Regions from separate parts of the Exiguobacterium sp. s168 genome, predicted to be linked through region 2. Evidence: predicted binding sites of a transcription regulator. Region 2 holds the regulator's gene; each other region holds the start of a gene.
The links. Region 2 encodes Rex, which represses fermentation and respiration genes when NADH is low (regulators of the CRP and FNR family bind a similar motif). Its sites were predicted from a motif close to TTGTGAAATATTTCACAA; they were not measured.
Positions count from the first base shown of each region.

Region 1 (3,167 bases), on a different contig from region 2:
TCCATTCAATGGACCAAGGAAAGAGCGGTTGTTGATGAATGTCAGCACTTTCGAACCTTGCATGTTTGCAAGACGGCGTAACAATTCCGGTTTCTGACGACGTGAGGTTTCCAAGTACCCGAATGTCACTTGTGTGCTAACGGCACGCTCAACACGAATCGTCTCAGGAGCATTCGCAAGAGTCCGTCCCCATTCCGCTGTCCGTTCCGGCAATGTCGCTGATACGAATGCTAGCTGTCGATCGCGTAATGCACTGTTTGCGATTCGCGTCGCCGAGTCATTCATGCCACTCTCATAGATTTGATCCGCTTCATCTAAGACGATCAATTTCACCTTATGCATTTTCAACTTCTTCGAATCAATCAACTCAACAAGGCGTCCAGGTGTACCAACGATGATTTGCGGTTTTTTCTTCAATCGTTCATATTGTCGTTTTAATTCAACTCCACCAATGAATGCACCGGATTTGATCCCACTTCCTTGAGCAAACAATTGAATGACTTGATGAATTTGCATGACGAGTTCCCGTGTTGGTGCCGTGATCACGACTTGCACGTGTGGTTCTTCTACTTCAATCTTTTCTAAAGCTGGAATGACATAGGCAAGCGTCTTCCCTGTACCTGTAGGCGCTTCAGCAAGGACATCTTTTCCTTCGCGCAACAATGGGATCGCTTGTTCTTGAACAGGCATCAACTCCGTAAAACGTGCCCGTTCCCATGCTTCCTGTAAAAATGGTTTTGTAAAGTTCATAACGATTTCTCCTACTCTCTTAATTCCATCATGCCGTTACGTATTCGACATGATCTCCTGATGCATCACGGTATCCCCGTAATGTCTGTGTATATTCATTTCCTGCATCGAGCAATCGAATGTGGAACCGGATCTCGCCTTCACCGGCTTCTTCTTCTAGAATCTCGAATCCTTGGATGACACGATCCTGTAATTCTGCAGCGAGTGCCGGATACTCCGAAAGACTCGCATACGTCGCTTTTACGTCGACGGGACGGCGAACAAGCGCAATCCAATACGATTCATCATAGCCGATAAAGTCTTCATAATCAAAATCGTCTTCAAACCGAATCCAGAATCCATCATCTTCAAATTCCGTGATCATTCCCGTTCGCGTCGAACCGTCCGATCCGATTTTCAGCGAGACCCAGTCTCCCGACTGATACTCTCCTTGTTGTGTTAATGATACATACTCCATTTGGCACACCTCCACGTTCTATATTCCCTTTTTCATTGTCAACGATACGTCTTAAAAATACAAGGCACCGTAGCGTGACATTCCTCACAGTTTCAACTGTTCTAGTGGATCTTTTTTAAATTAACTCATACAGTTTCCAAAAAACCTTGAATTAGCAACACCAAACTGTTTTTTCTGAACTATTTTCATATGGATACAGAAATAAAGAAAGCCCGTCATATCAACGTTTATTCACTTGTTAAAACATTCACATGAACGTAAAGGGAATCAACCCTTCCTTTTGTTACACTATTCACATAAGGAACTGATGATTAGCTCAATATTAAAGGAGTGGTATCCATGTTATTAGAAAAAACGAGTGCTTGGACGAACTTTACGTCTGGTGAATGGGTAAAGACGATCGATGTCGCAGACTTCATCCGACTCAATCGCACAGAATATACAGGAGATGATCACTTTTTAGTCGGTCCAACGCAAGCAACGGAACGGCTCTGGCAACAAATTCTACAGCTGACGAATGAAGAACGCCAACGTGGTGGTGTGTACGCCGTCGATGCTAAAACACCATCAACGATCCTCTCGCATGATGCAGGATATCTGAATCGCTCACTTGAAAAAATCGTCGGTTTACAGACAGACGAACCGTTTAAACGTTCGATTCATCCAAACGGTGGGATTCGGATGGTAAATGATGCCCTAGCTGCGTATGGCTTTGAAGCAGACGAGACTGTCACGAAAACCTTCAGCGAGTACCGGAAGACACATAACCAAGGGGTTTTCGATGCCTATACCCCTGAGATGCGCGCCGCACGTAAAGCCGGTATCATCACAGGATTACCTGATGCTTATGGTCGCGGACGGATCATCGGTGACTATCGTCGTGTTGCTTTGTACGGAACGGCACGCTTGATTGAAGAACGTAAGCGAGATTTAAAGGCGCGTGGCGGGTTCCTCTCTGAATCAATGATTCGTGATCGCGAAGAGATGAATGAACAGTTGCGCGCATTAACAGAATTGACCGAGCTTGGAACTCGTTATGGTTTTGACCTCTCTCGCCCTGCAGAAACAGCACAAGAAGCATTCCAGTGGGTCTATCTTGCTTATCTTGCTGCCATCAAGGAGCAAAACGGGGCAGCCATGTCACTCGGTCGAGTCTCGACGTTCCTTGATATTTATGTCGAACGTGATCTTGCGACTGGGCGCTTGACTGAAGAGACTGCACAAGAGCTCGTCGATCATTTCGTCATGAAGCTTCGGATCGTCAAATTCTTACGGACACCGGACTATAATGATTTGTTCTCGGGTGACCCGACGTGGGTAACGGAATCCATTGGTGGAATGAGTGAAGATGGGCAATCAAACGTCACGAAAAGTTCGTTCCGCTTCTTACACACGCTCTCGACACTCGGTCCGGCACCGGAACCGAATCTAACCGTTCTCTGGTCTACTCAGCTTCCACGCGGATTCAAGGAATTCTGTGCGAAGATGTCGATCGTATCGAGCTCGATTCAGTATGAAAACGATGATTTGATGTTGCCGGTTTATGGGGATGATTACGGTATCGCTTGCTGTGTCTCCGCGATGAAGATTGGGAAACAGATGCAGTTCTTCGGTGCGCGAGCAAACCTGGCAAAAGCATTACTTTATACGATCAATGGCGGAATGGACGAGAAGCTCAAAATCCAAGTCGCCCCTGCTACACCACTAATGCTCGACGAAGTACTCGATTACGAGACCGTCATGGCGGCTTATGATCGTCAACTCGATTGGCTTGCAGAACTGTACGTCAATACACTGAATGTCATTCACTACATGCATGATAAATACAGTTACGAACGGATTGAAATGGCGTTACATGATCCGGAAATCTTACGGACGATGGCATGCGGTATCGCTGGTTTATCGGTCGTCGCTGACAGTCTATCCGCCATCCGTTACGCAACAGTCCGTCCGATCCGAG
Region 1 covers NZ_JACSNE010000008.1:54,867-58,033, reverse strand. The annotation lists gene KNQ15_RS07070 (DEAD/DEAH box helicase) at 1-750, opposite strand, end outside; gene KNQ15_RS07065 (hypothetical protein) at 779-1,207, opposite strand; gene pflB (formate C-acetyltransferase) at 1,547-3,167, shown strand, end outside.
Region 1: pflB (formate C-acetyltransferase) is a predicted target of Rex. The motif match lies at 1,443-1,460, and genes of this name have one in related genera.

Region 2 (3,167 bases):
TATACCGCTTGTTTTGAGCCTGGGCGATTTGAATCGCCGGTTTCTCTTCCATCTCGATGACGACACGGACTTTATCCGATTGTTTGTAGTTCTTCTCTTGCCCCGATTTCTTCAGCGAGAGCGCTTGCGGTTTTTGACCCGTTGCTTTGTCTTGCGACGACAGTGCACCTTGCGCACTGACTAGATTGGAAGACGTCATTAAGACGGCTGCCATAAGTGCAATCTTCTTCTTCATGCGTTCGTTTTCCCCTTTTCTGTAAAACCATAGTAGTACTACTGATAAAACAGTTAAACGAAAATTCTGTATATTTAGTTTAATGAATTTAATGGAAATAAACAATTTATATCTGTCTATTTTTTTAATTTATTTGTTTTTCATGACATTTTATATTTTTAAGGAATTTAACTGGGAGTAAAATAAAAACTCCTCGACGCCTCGAGGAGTTAGATATTTGGTATTGGTGGAGACTATCGGGATCGAACCGACGACCTTTTGGCTGCCAGCCAAACGCTCTCCCAGCTGAGCTAAGCCCCCATGAATTATCTTTAGTATACGCATCACTAACTGCTTTATCAATATAAAAAGAACGCTTTCACAAAAAAGAATTCCTTCCAAAATCGTCGGAAGGAATTCACGATTCATTTATTCAATTCACGCATCAAATCCGCCTGTCGTTCAAGCTCTGCCTGTTGCTCGAGGATCAAGACCTTTTTGTACGTCCGCGCAGAAATCAAGATACTGATCTCATAGAGAACGAACAATGGTACCGAGATCATCAAGTGTGACGTCACGTCCGGCGGTGCGATCAATGCCGCAACGACGAACAGCGCAAAGTACGCATATTTCCGATTCTTTCGCATGAAATATGGCGTCACGAGACCAAGACGTGTCAGGAACATCGTCACGACCGGCAATTGGAACAGAAGACCGAACGGCATCGTCAACCGGATTAAGAAACTGAAGTAGTTCTCGACTCCGATGACTTGTTCGATTCCGAGCTCTTTCCCGAGATCCGTTGAGACTTCAAGCAAGAAGGGAAGCAACCAGAAATACGAGAAGGCTACGCCAGCCAAAAACAGAAAGAAGATGACCGGAATATACGTCAATGTCGCTTTTTGCTCCTTGTCATAAAGTCCTGGTCGGACAAATGCCCAGAGTTGATACATCCAGAACGGTGACGCTAAAATCAGCGCAATGATGAACGCAAGATTCAAATACAACATTAAAGGATCGGCGACGTTGAAGGCATTCAAACCGATACCGAGCTCTTTTAAGTCCGCTTGCAAGAAGCGAACGAGCGGTCGGACGAGCGGAAATGCGACAGCGAACAGGACGACGACGATGATAAGCGACCAGACGATCCGCTTACGCAGTTCGTCAAGGTGCGACGTCATGCTTTGCTCTTGATCAACCGTCATGATTCAATCACTTCTCTTTCGGTTCGTCCTTTTTATCGTCGTCCATGATGCCGTTCGTGGCATTCTTGAACTCTTTCAATGTCTGACCCGCAGCGCGTCCGAATTCTGGTAACTTCTTCGGTCCGAAGATGATCAATGCGACGACCGCGATTAATCCGATGCTCGCTGGTCCGATACCTAGTGTGAGCGGGATAAGGTTTTCCATTATGATTTCACTCCTTCAGCTGATTGCGAATAATGCTTCATGAAATAAACTAACGACTGCAACTCGATCGATAAATCGATGTGATGGACCCGGACGCTCGCTGGCACGTTCAACCGTGCTGGCGTAAAGTTCAGGATGCCTGTCACACCATACTCGACTAACTCATCCGCTACTGACTGTGCGAACTGCGATGGAACCGTCAAGATGGCAACATCGACCTGATTCGCTTCGATTTGTTCTTTCATGTCCGAAACATGATAGATTGGAACGTCATGCGTCGTTGTTCCGACCTTCTCTTCGTCCGCATCAAACGCAACGACTATCCGAGTACTATTATTCTTTAAAAAGTTATAATTTGCAAACGCTGTTCCGAGATGACCGACCCCGATTAAGGCAACATTCGTCACCTCATCTTGATTCAATGTTTTGCGGAAAAACGTTAAGAGATGTTGAACGTTATATCCATACCCCTTCTTCCCTAATGCCCCAAAGTAGGAAAAATCGCGACGAATCGTTGCTGAATCAACCTTCACCGCCTCGCTTAACTCAGCAGAAGAGACGCGGAGCTTGCCTGAATTGTATAAACTTTGGATGAAGCGATAATATAGCGGCAACCGTTTTGCTGTCGCTTGTGGAATTTTTGTGTCTGGTCCATTCATCCTGCAGTTCCCCCTTCGGCCACATCCATCGTGGCACCCAAATCTTTGCAAAAAGCTTTCTACTCTCCTTGATTGTAAACCACTTCACATAGAGTCACAAATAATATATTCCGCAGGACCTCGCGCTTTTGTTCGTGATAAACTAAAGGGTGGAAGGATGGATGGAAATGATACTCTTACAAGTCAATCAACTCTCGAAATCATTCGGCGTCGAGCCGATTTTAGAAAATATCAAACTGGAAGTACAAGAGCGGGATCGGATTGCGCTCGTCGGACGAAACGGTGCCGGTAAATCGACCTTGCTCAAAATCATCGCTGGTGAACTCAGTCATGACTCGGGCGACATCATGAAAGGCAAGGATGTCAAAATCGGTTATCTTGCACAAGACAGTGGTCTCGAATCGAATGAGACGATCTGGAACGAGATGCTGACCGTCTTCGAACATCTCCAGGAACAAGAACGAACACTGCGCCGGATGGAAATCGAAATGGGCATGGAGCATATCTTGAACGACCCGGTCGCTTACGATCGTCTCTTGAAGACGTACGACCAAGCACAACACGACTTCTCAGAAGCCGGTGGTTATCAGTTCGAAGCGAATATCCGCTCCGTTTTGCACGGCATGCGCTTTTATCCGGATGATTACTCGCGCCGGATTCAGACATTATCCGGTGGTCAACGGACACGACTCGCCTTAGCGAAGATGCTTCTGCAAGCACCAGAGCTCCTCATTCTTGATGAGCCGACCAACCACCTTGATATCGATACACTCGCTTGGCTCGAAAGTTACCTCGGCGGTTATCGTGGCGCCGTCCTGATCGTCTCACACGACCGGTACTTCCTCGACCAAGTCGTCAATGTCGTCTATGAGCTGTCGCGCAAT
Region 2 covers NZ_JACSNE010000007.1:117,878-121,044, forward strand. The annotation lists gene KNQ15_RS06680 (S8 family serine peptidase) at 1-235, opposite strand, end outside; tRNA gene KNQ15_RS06685 (tRNA-Ala) at 460-535, opposite strand; gene tatC (twin-arginine translocase subunit TatC) at 640-1,419, opposite strand; gene KNQ15_RS06695 (twin-arginine translocase TatA/TatE family subunit) at 1,427-1,624, opposite strand; gene KNQ15_RS06700 (redox-sensing transcriptional repressor Rex) at 1,624-2,283, opposite strand; gene KNQ15_RS06705 (ATP-binding cassette domain-containing protein) at 2,451-3,167, shown strand, end outside.

Region 3 (3,167 bases), on a different contig from region 2:
TTGAAATAAGCGGCCGGACCGGTCCGTCTTGGATTACCGAGTAGACCTGAGATATGCATCGCCGTCGACATGAAGAGCATTCCGATCGTCCAGGCAGCCGTTTGAACAAGTCCGAGACGATTCATTGCCGGCGTCAACGTCCGACCACGTAAGAGTGGAACAAGCCAGTACGCTGTTCCGAAGAACGTTAGTGCGACAGCCGCACCGACCGTGATGTGAAAGTGTCCAGTGACCCATAATGTATTGTGAACGATGATATTTAGTTGATGGGACGCATTAATGACACCACCTGCACCTGCTGGAATGAAGAATAACATCCCGATGAACGGTGCAAGAAAACGAACATCACGATATGGCATTTTCTTCACCCAACCAAATATGCCAGTTGCTCCCTTACGGCGACCCGCTAGCTCGAATGTCGCAAACATCGAGAAGGCAGTCATCAATGATGGGATGATGACGAGGAATGTCAAAACGACTTGGACATACTTCCAAAATGCAGAAATCCCCGGCTCTAACAATTGATGGTGAAAACCAACTGGGAATGAAAAAAGTAAGAACAATAAAAATGACATTCGCGCTAACGCGTCAGAAAAAATCTTCCCACCAACGATTTTCGGAATGACCGTATACCAAACGATATAAGCAGGTAATAACCAAAAATAGACGAGTGGATGACCAAAGTACCAAAATAGCGTTCGGGATAGCTCGATCCCGACCTTATCTGTCCAACCAAGAGATAAAGGAAGGAGTTGAAAGAGAATCGTCGCTGCTACGCCGAGTGTCGCAACCACCCATAATAAGGCAGTCATAATACTCATGTATGCTTGAAGTGGTGGATGAACGCCAGGGTGTTCCCGTTTATAATCAGCATACATACGGAACATGGCACCAGAAGCAATCCACGTTCCGACGACGAAGATGACGAGTCCAATATAAAATACTGGATGTGCCTTGAGTGGTGCATAGAATGTATAGAGGACGGAAGCTTCTCCTGCAAGCACCATCCACGTGACGAGGACGACACCAAGAATCATGAACCAGAATCCGACCCATCCGAGACGTCGCGGAAACTCTTCGAATCGTCCGAACGATTGACCTAAAAATGAGAACAATAATCCGAAAATGAATAACGTCGTAAAGACGATTGCAAGCATTAACCCGTGGGCAGTGAGAAGCTCATAGTAGCCGACTCCAGCAATTTCTGGAATGACACCTGTCCGCACCATCGTTTGCAACAATCCACATAAACCACCAATCAATAAGGCGACAAGTGAAAAACTAACATGTGCGAAAGCGAGCTTCGCTTCCTTAATTCCGATGACGGTAGCAGGCAGACCACGCTCCATCTCGAACTGTCTTAATTTTTTTGAAATGGCATTCATCTTATTCCACCACCTTGATTTTCGTTGCCATCATATGATGGGCATTACCACAATATTCATTACATACGACGAGATATTCGCCTGCTTCCTTGAACGTATACTCAATCGAATTAATATGTCCGGGAACGACCATCATGTTGACGTTCGTCTTAACGATTTCAAATCCATGAACGACGTCCTTCGATGTCACGAGAAAATCGACTGTCGCCCCTTTAGGTATGACCATATCTTTTGGTGTAAACTGAAAAGCTTGTGAAACGATGACCGCTTCGTATCGGTCATCATCAATCTTTTTTAGTCCTGGTTTATCAAACGGTTTCGTCTGATCGACTTTCGTCGGATCAATCAATGTCGCATCGGATGGTGGTTGATTGCCCGATGCAAAAGCGGATACACCGATGATGGTCAAGAAGACCGCTAGCATCGCTACTCCGAAGATCAGCCAAATTTTTTCTAAACGATGAATGTGCATCGTGATTCCCCCTTAACGTGATATGAACAATAGAAAGATTGAACTCCACATCCCGATGATGACACCTGCTACGATCAGGACGGCAATAAATGTTCCTTTGAGGTTTGATTCTGATTTTTGGTCCATGGTGATTACTCCTCTCCTGCTTTGAACTTGTCTTTATTGTAAGAATTCAGCAAGTTCGGAAACTGTGATATATATCACTTCAAATGTGAAGAATCCGCACTTTTCTTTCTAAAAACACACAAAAAGTTCACATCTGAACAAGAGAAGGAGGCACGACTCATCTACAAAAAAACAATCCATACATGAGGCAGAAAATTCTGCTTCACGTTTGAATTGTTTGTACACTATCTATTAAATTCGACAAACACCTGCTGGGCATCCTTCACAATGACACAGATCACGCAGATATTGTGCATCATGAATGATGATTTCTTTTGGCGTCATCGAAATGACACCTTCTTTTTTCCACTGGGAGAACATCCGATTGACCGTTTCACGCGGTGCGCCAATCAATTGACCAAACTCCCCATCGGATGGACGTTTTGCAAGACGGTAGGTTTCTCCTACTTGTTCCCCTTCCATCGCGATGAGACGAAGTAACGTCGAAGCTAACGCACCCGGTTTTCCGAACAATAGCAAGTCGCGCAATTTAGTCTCCGTCTGTTTCCGCATCAATGCTTGCCACCGCATGATCTCAAGCGCAAAAGTACCATCCTTTCTCATGAGTTCCTCTAATTTTTCTTTTGAGAGGAAACCGATGATACTATCCTCCATCGTCTCGATACTGTATGAACTCGGAAAAGCTTCTCCTACATCAAATTCACCAAATAGATCCCCTTTGAAATATAAGAACATCAGTAATGGACTGCCTTTTTTCGTCAACTTCGATAGTTTGACGCCTCCTTGTTTCACATAAAACAACTTGTCGTTCATTTCCCCTTCCCAACAGACGATGGAATCCTTTTTGAACGTCGTTTCCGTCATGAAGCTCTCTAGTAACGTTCTTGTCTCAGGTGATAAGATGAATGTATTCGCTTCAGTCGTTCCACAAGTCAGCATATCCATTTCTCCTCTCCTTTTCTTCTGCTTTTAGTATAGAACATCACAGTTCAAAAGAATGGATTTTCAAAAGATTGTCAAACTTTGTTCAATTTTTCACATTATTTTTGAAAAAGTATCTGACGACCGCTTTCTAAAACTAAAGCAATCGTCAGATATAGTATTACATACCTGTTCCGTAATAATGATGAACGATTCGTTCAACTGCTTGACCTGGTGGGTGATCATACCAACTTGTTTGGAAT
Region 3 covers NZ_JACSNE010000008.1:43,073-46,239, reverse strand. The annotation lists gene KNQ15_RS07015 (b(o/a)3-type cytochrome-c oxidase subunit 1) at 1-1,385, opposite strand, end outside; gene KNQ15_RS07010 (cytochrome c oxidase subunit II) at 1,387-1,857, opposite strand; gene KNQ15_RS07005 (cytochrome C oxidase subunit II) at 1,870-1,983, opposite strand; gene KNQ15_RS07000 (Crp/Fnr family transcriptional regulator) at 2,215-2,928, opposite strand; gene KNQ15_RS06995 (CDP-glycerol glycerophosphotransferase family protein) at 3,086-3,167, opposite strand, start outside.
Region 3: KNQ15_RS07005 (cytochrome C oxidase subunit II) is a predicted target of Rex. The motif match lies at 2,046-2,063, and genes of this name have one in related genera.

Region 4 (3,167 bases), on a different contig from region 2:
ATGTATGGTGTCACAAGACCAAACGTCATGATGATCGCAATCCGGCGTCGATCCATCTTCAATTGATTGAAGAGACCAAGAAGCGGCGGAATGATGATTGGAATGAACGCGATGTGGATCGGCAACACGTTTTGTGAACTGATCGCAAGCAAGAGAATCGCAAACAAGATGAATCCTTTTAATTTTTTGACGGAAGCGGCACTTGCGTTACCACGCGAGCGTGCAATCAAAGAGTGAGCGAGTGCATCCGGTAAGCCCGTTTTCGAGAGGGCAACGGCAAATGCACCGAGCAACGCGTAGCTCAGGGCGATTTCTGCCCCGTCACCAAGACCACCGGCAAACGCTTCGGTTGTTTTCGTTAAATCAAGACCACCGACGAGACCACCGGCAAACGCACTGATGACCATCGCGACCACGATGTGGACGCGAAAGATCGCTAATATAAATAGTAAAAAGACGGCAAACAATACGGCGTTTATCATTCAGTAAAACCACACTTTCTTTTGTTATCACTGTACTATACTAAAGTATCTTACAGCCATGTTGGAATGCTGTCAAGAGTAAAAGTCTGACCTCGTAATCAAAAGATGAATGATACGCTTATTAGCTCTCCACAAGATGATACATTCTGTTATACCCCGAAGCATGAAGTGAGAAGCGTTTTGATCACTGAAAATGACTCATACGAAAAAACGTGCCATCCTTCTCCGGTAAGAGAAAATGGCACGTTATCTTTAGTTTAAAGCGGAGTAAATCATCCAATTCTATTTGCGTTTCTTCTATAGAGAGTGATCAGCAATCGACGACGTCAAGCTTACCAGTACCTGGATCGATGACGAGTCCGTGGACGTTCGTCCCAGGTGGCAGTAATGGGTGGTTCTTCACGAGGCTGACTGAGTGAGCGACGCTTTCTTGAACTGACGTGAAGCCACGCAACCATTGATTCAAATCAACCCCGGATACTTCGAGTGTATGAAGAATCTGTTGGTCGATTCCCCGATCCTTCATCTCGTTGATCATGTGGTTAGGATCAATCGTGCTCATGCCACAGTCGTGGTGACCGATGACGACGACTTCTTCAGCGCCAAGAGCATACAACGCAACGAGAATCGAGCGCATAACGGAGCCGAATGGGTGCGATAGGATAGCACCGGCATTTTTGATGATCTTCGCATCCCCGTTCTTAAGACCAAGTGCGTGTGGGAGGAGCTCCGTCAAGCGGGCATCCATACACGTCAGGATGACGACCTTTTTGTCTGGGAACTTATCCGAGACGAACTGTTCATACTGTTTTTCGGCGACGAATCGCTCGTTGAAGGCTAGCATTTCCTGTACAACTGACATTCAAGTGTCCTCCTTTAGTGGTAGCTCTTAATATGTACCCCATATCAGAATACAAGATGATGAAACGGCTATCAAGTCACGAAAATGCAAGGTGTGACAAATCGCACACATCCATGTACATGAAGCAAAACGATAAAAAAGAAGAATTTAAAACAGTTGTAAACGCTATCAAAGGTGTGAGGGAATTCACAGGATGGTCATGCACAAAACAAGAAAAAGGGGTTATGATTGATTTGTGAAGGAAAGCACAAACTATTGAAAAACAGCTTGGCATTCCTGACATAATGGTTGGCAAATCAAACTCAGATTCGTTCCACGACAGGGAGGAAACCACTCATGGCTGTGAAAGAAAAAACAAAATCGACGGCAACGCCGGTCGAACAAGCAGTTGGGCAAATCGTTGAAAAAGGGCAACGTGCATTACAAGAATTACTGACATTCGATCAAGAAAAAATCGACACGATCGTCCGGGATATGGCACTTGCCGGACTTGAACGGCACGTCGAACTCGCTCGTCTCGCAGCAGAAGAGACGGGACGCGGTGTCTTTGAAGATAAGATGATTAAAAACATTTTTGCGACAGAATACATCTACAATAGTCTACGTCATGAAAAAACGGTCGGGATTCTCGAAGAAGATGTCCAAAACGGCATCACCTATATCGCTGAACCGGTTGGTGTCGTCTGTGGTGTCACACCGGTCACGAACCCGACATCAACGACGATGTTCAAAGCATTGATTGCGATCAAGACACGCAACCCGATCGTCTTCGCGTTCCACCCATCGGCACAACGTTGTTCCGTTGAAGCAGCGAAAACACTCCGCGACGCAGCCATCAAAGCCGGGGCACCAAAAGACTGTATTCAATGGGTGGAAGAACCATCACTTGAAGCAACGAAAGTCTTGATGAACCATGAAAAAATCGCCATGGTCCTTGCGACAGGTGGAGCAGGAATGGTCAAATCAGCGTATTCAACAGGTAAACCGGCACTCGGTGTTGGACCAGGGAACGTTCCGTGTTACATCGAACAGTCAGCGAAAGTCAAACGGGCAGTCAGCGATCTCGTTCTCTCAAAAACGTTTGATAACGGAATGATTTGTGCGTCTGAGCAAGCTGTCATCGTCGACCAAGAGATTTATGCGACGGTTCGTGCGGAAATGGAAGCACTCGGTTGTTACTTCTGTACACCGGAAGAAAAACAACGTCTCGAATCACTCGTCATCAAAACCGATACATGTGCCGTCAATGCGGACATCGTCGGGAAACCAGCGACATGGATCGCGGAGAAAGCCGGCATCGACGTTCCGGAAACAACGGTCATGCTCGTCGCGGAACTCGAGCACGTCGGAGCAGCAGAACCATTGTCTCATGAAAAACTCAGTCCGGTCCTCGGTGCGTACCGCGTTGCATCAACTGAAGAAGCGTTCACGATTGCCGAACAGATGCTTGAAATTGGTGGTCTCGGTCATACAGCTGTCATTCATACGACGAACGATGATTTGATGACAGCGTTCGGACTCCGCATGAAAGCCTGCCGGATCCTTGTCAACAGTCCATCTGCTCACGGTGGGATCGGTGATCTGTACAACGAGTTGACACCATCATTGACACTCGGTTGCGGATCATACGGGAAAAACTCTGTATCTGAAAACGTGACAGCGAAGCACTTACTCAACGTCAAGAAGGTGGCGAGACGACGCGTGAACATGCAATGGTTCAAGGTTCCTGAAAAAATCTACTTCGAAAAGAACTCTGTTCAGTACTTGCGGTCGATGACTGACGTCTCACGCGTCATGATAGTCACGGATCCAACGATGGTACA
Region 4 covers NZ_JACSNE010000027.1:5,768-8,934, forward strand. The annotation lists gene KNQ15_RS13735 (Na+/H+ antiporter family protein) at 1-479, opposite strand, end outside; gene KNQ15_RS13740 (beta-class carbonic anhydrase) at 793-1,344, opposite strand; gene adhE (bifunctional acetaldehyde-CoA/alcohol dehydrogenase) at 1,681-3,167, shown strand, end outside.
Region 4: adhE (bifunctional acetaldehyde-CoA/alcohol dehydrogenase) is a predicted target of Rex. The motif match lies at 1,578-1,595, and genes of this name have one in related genera.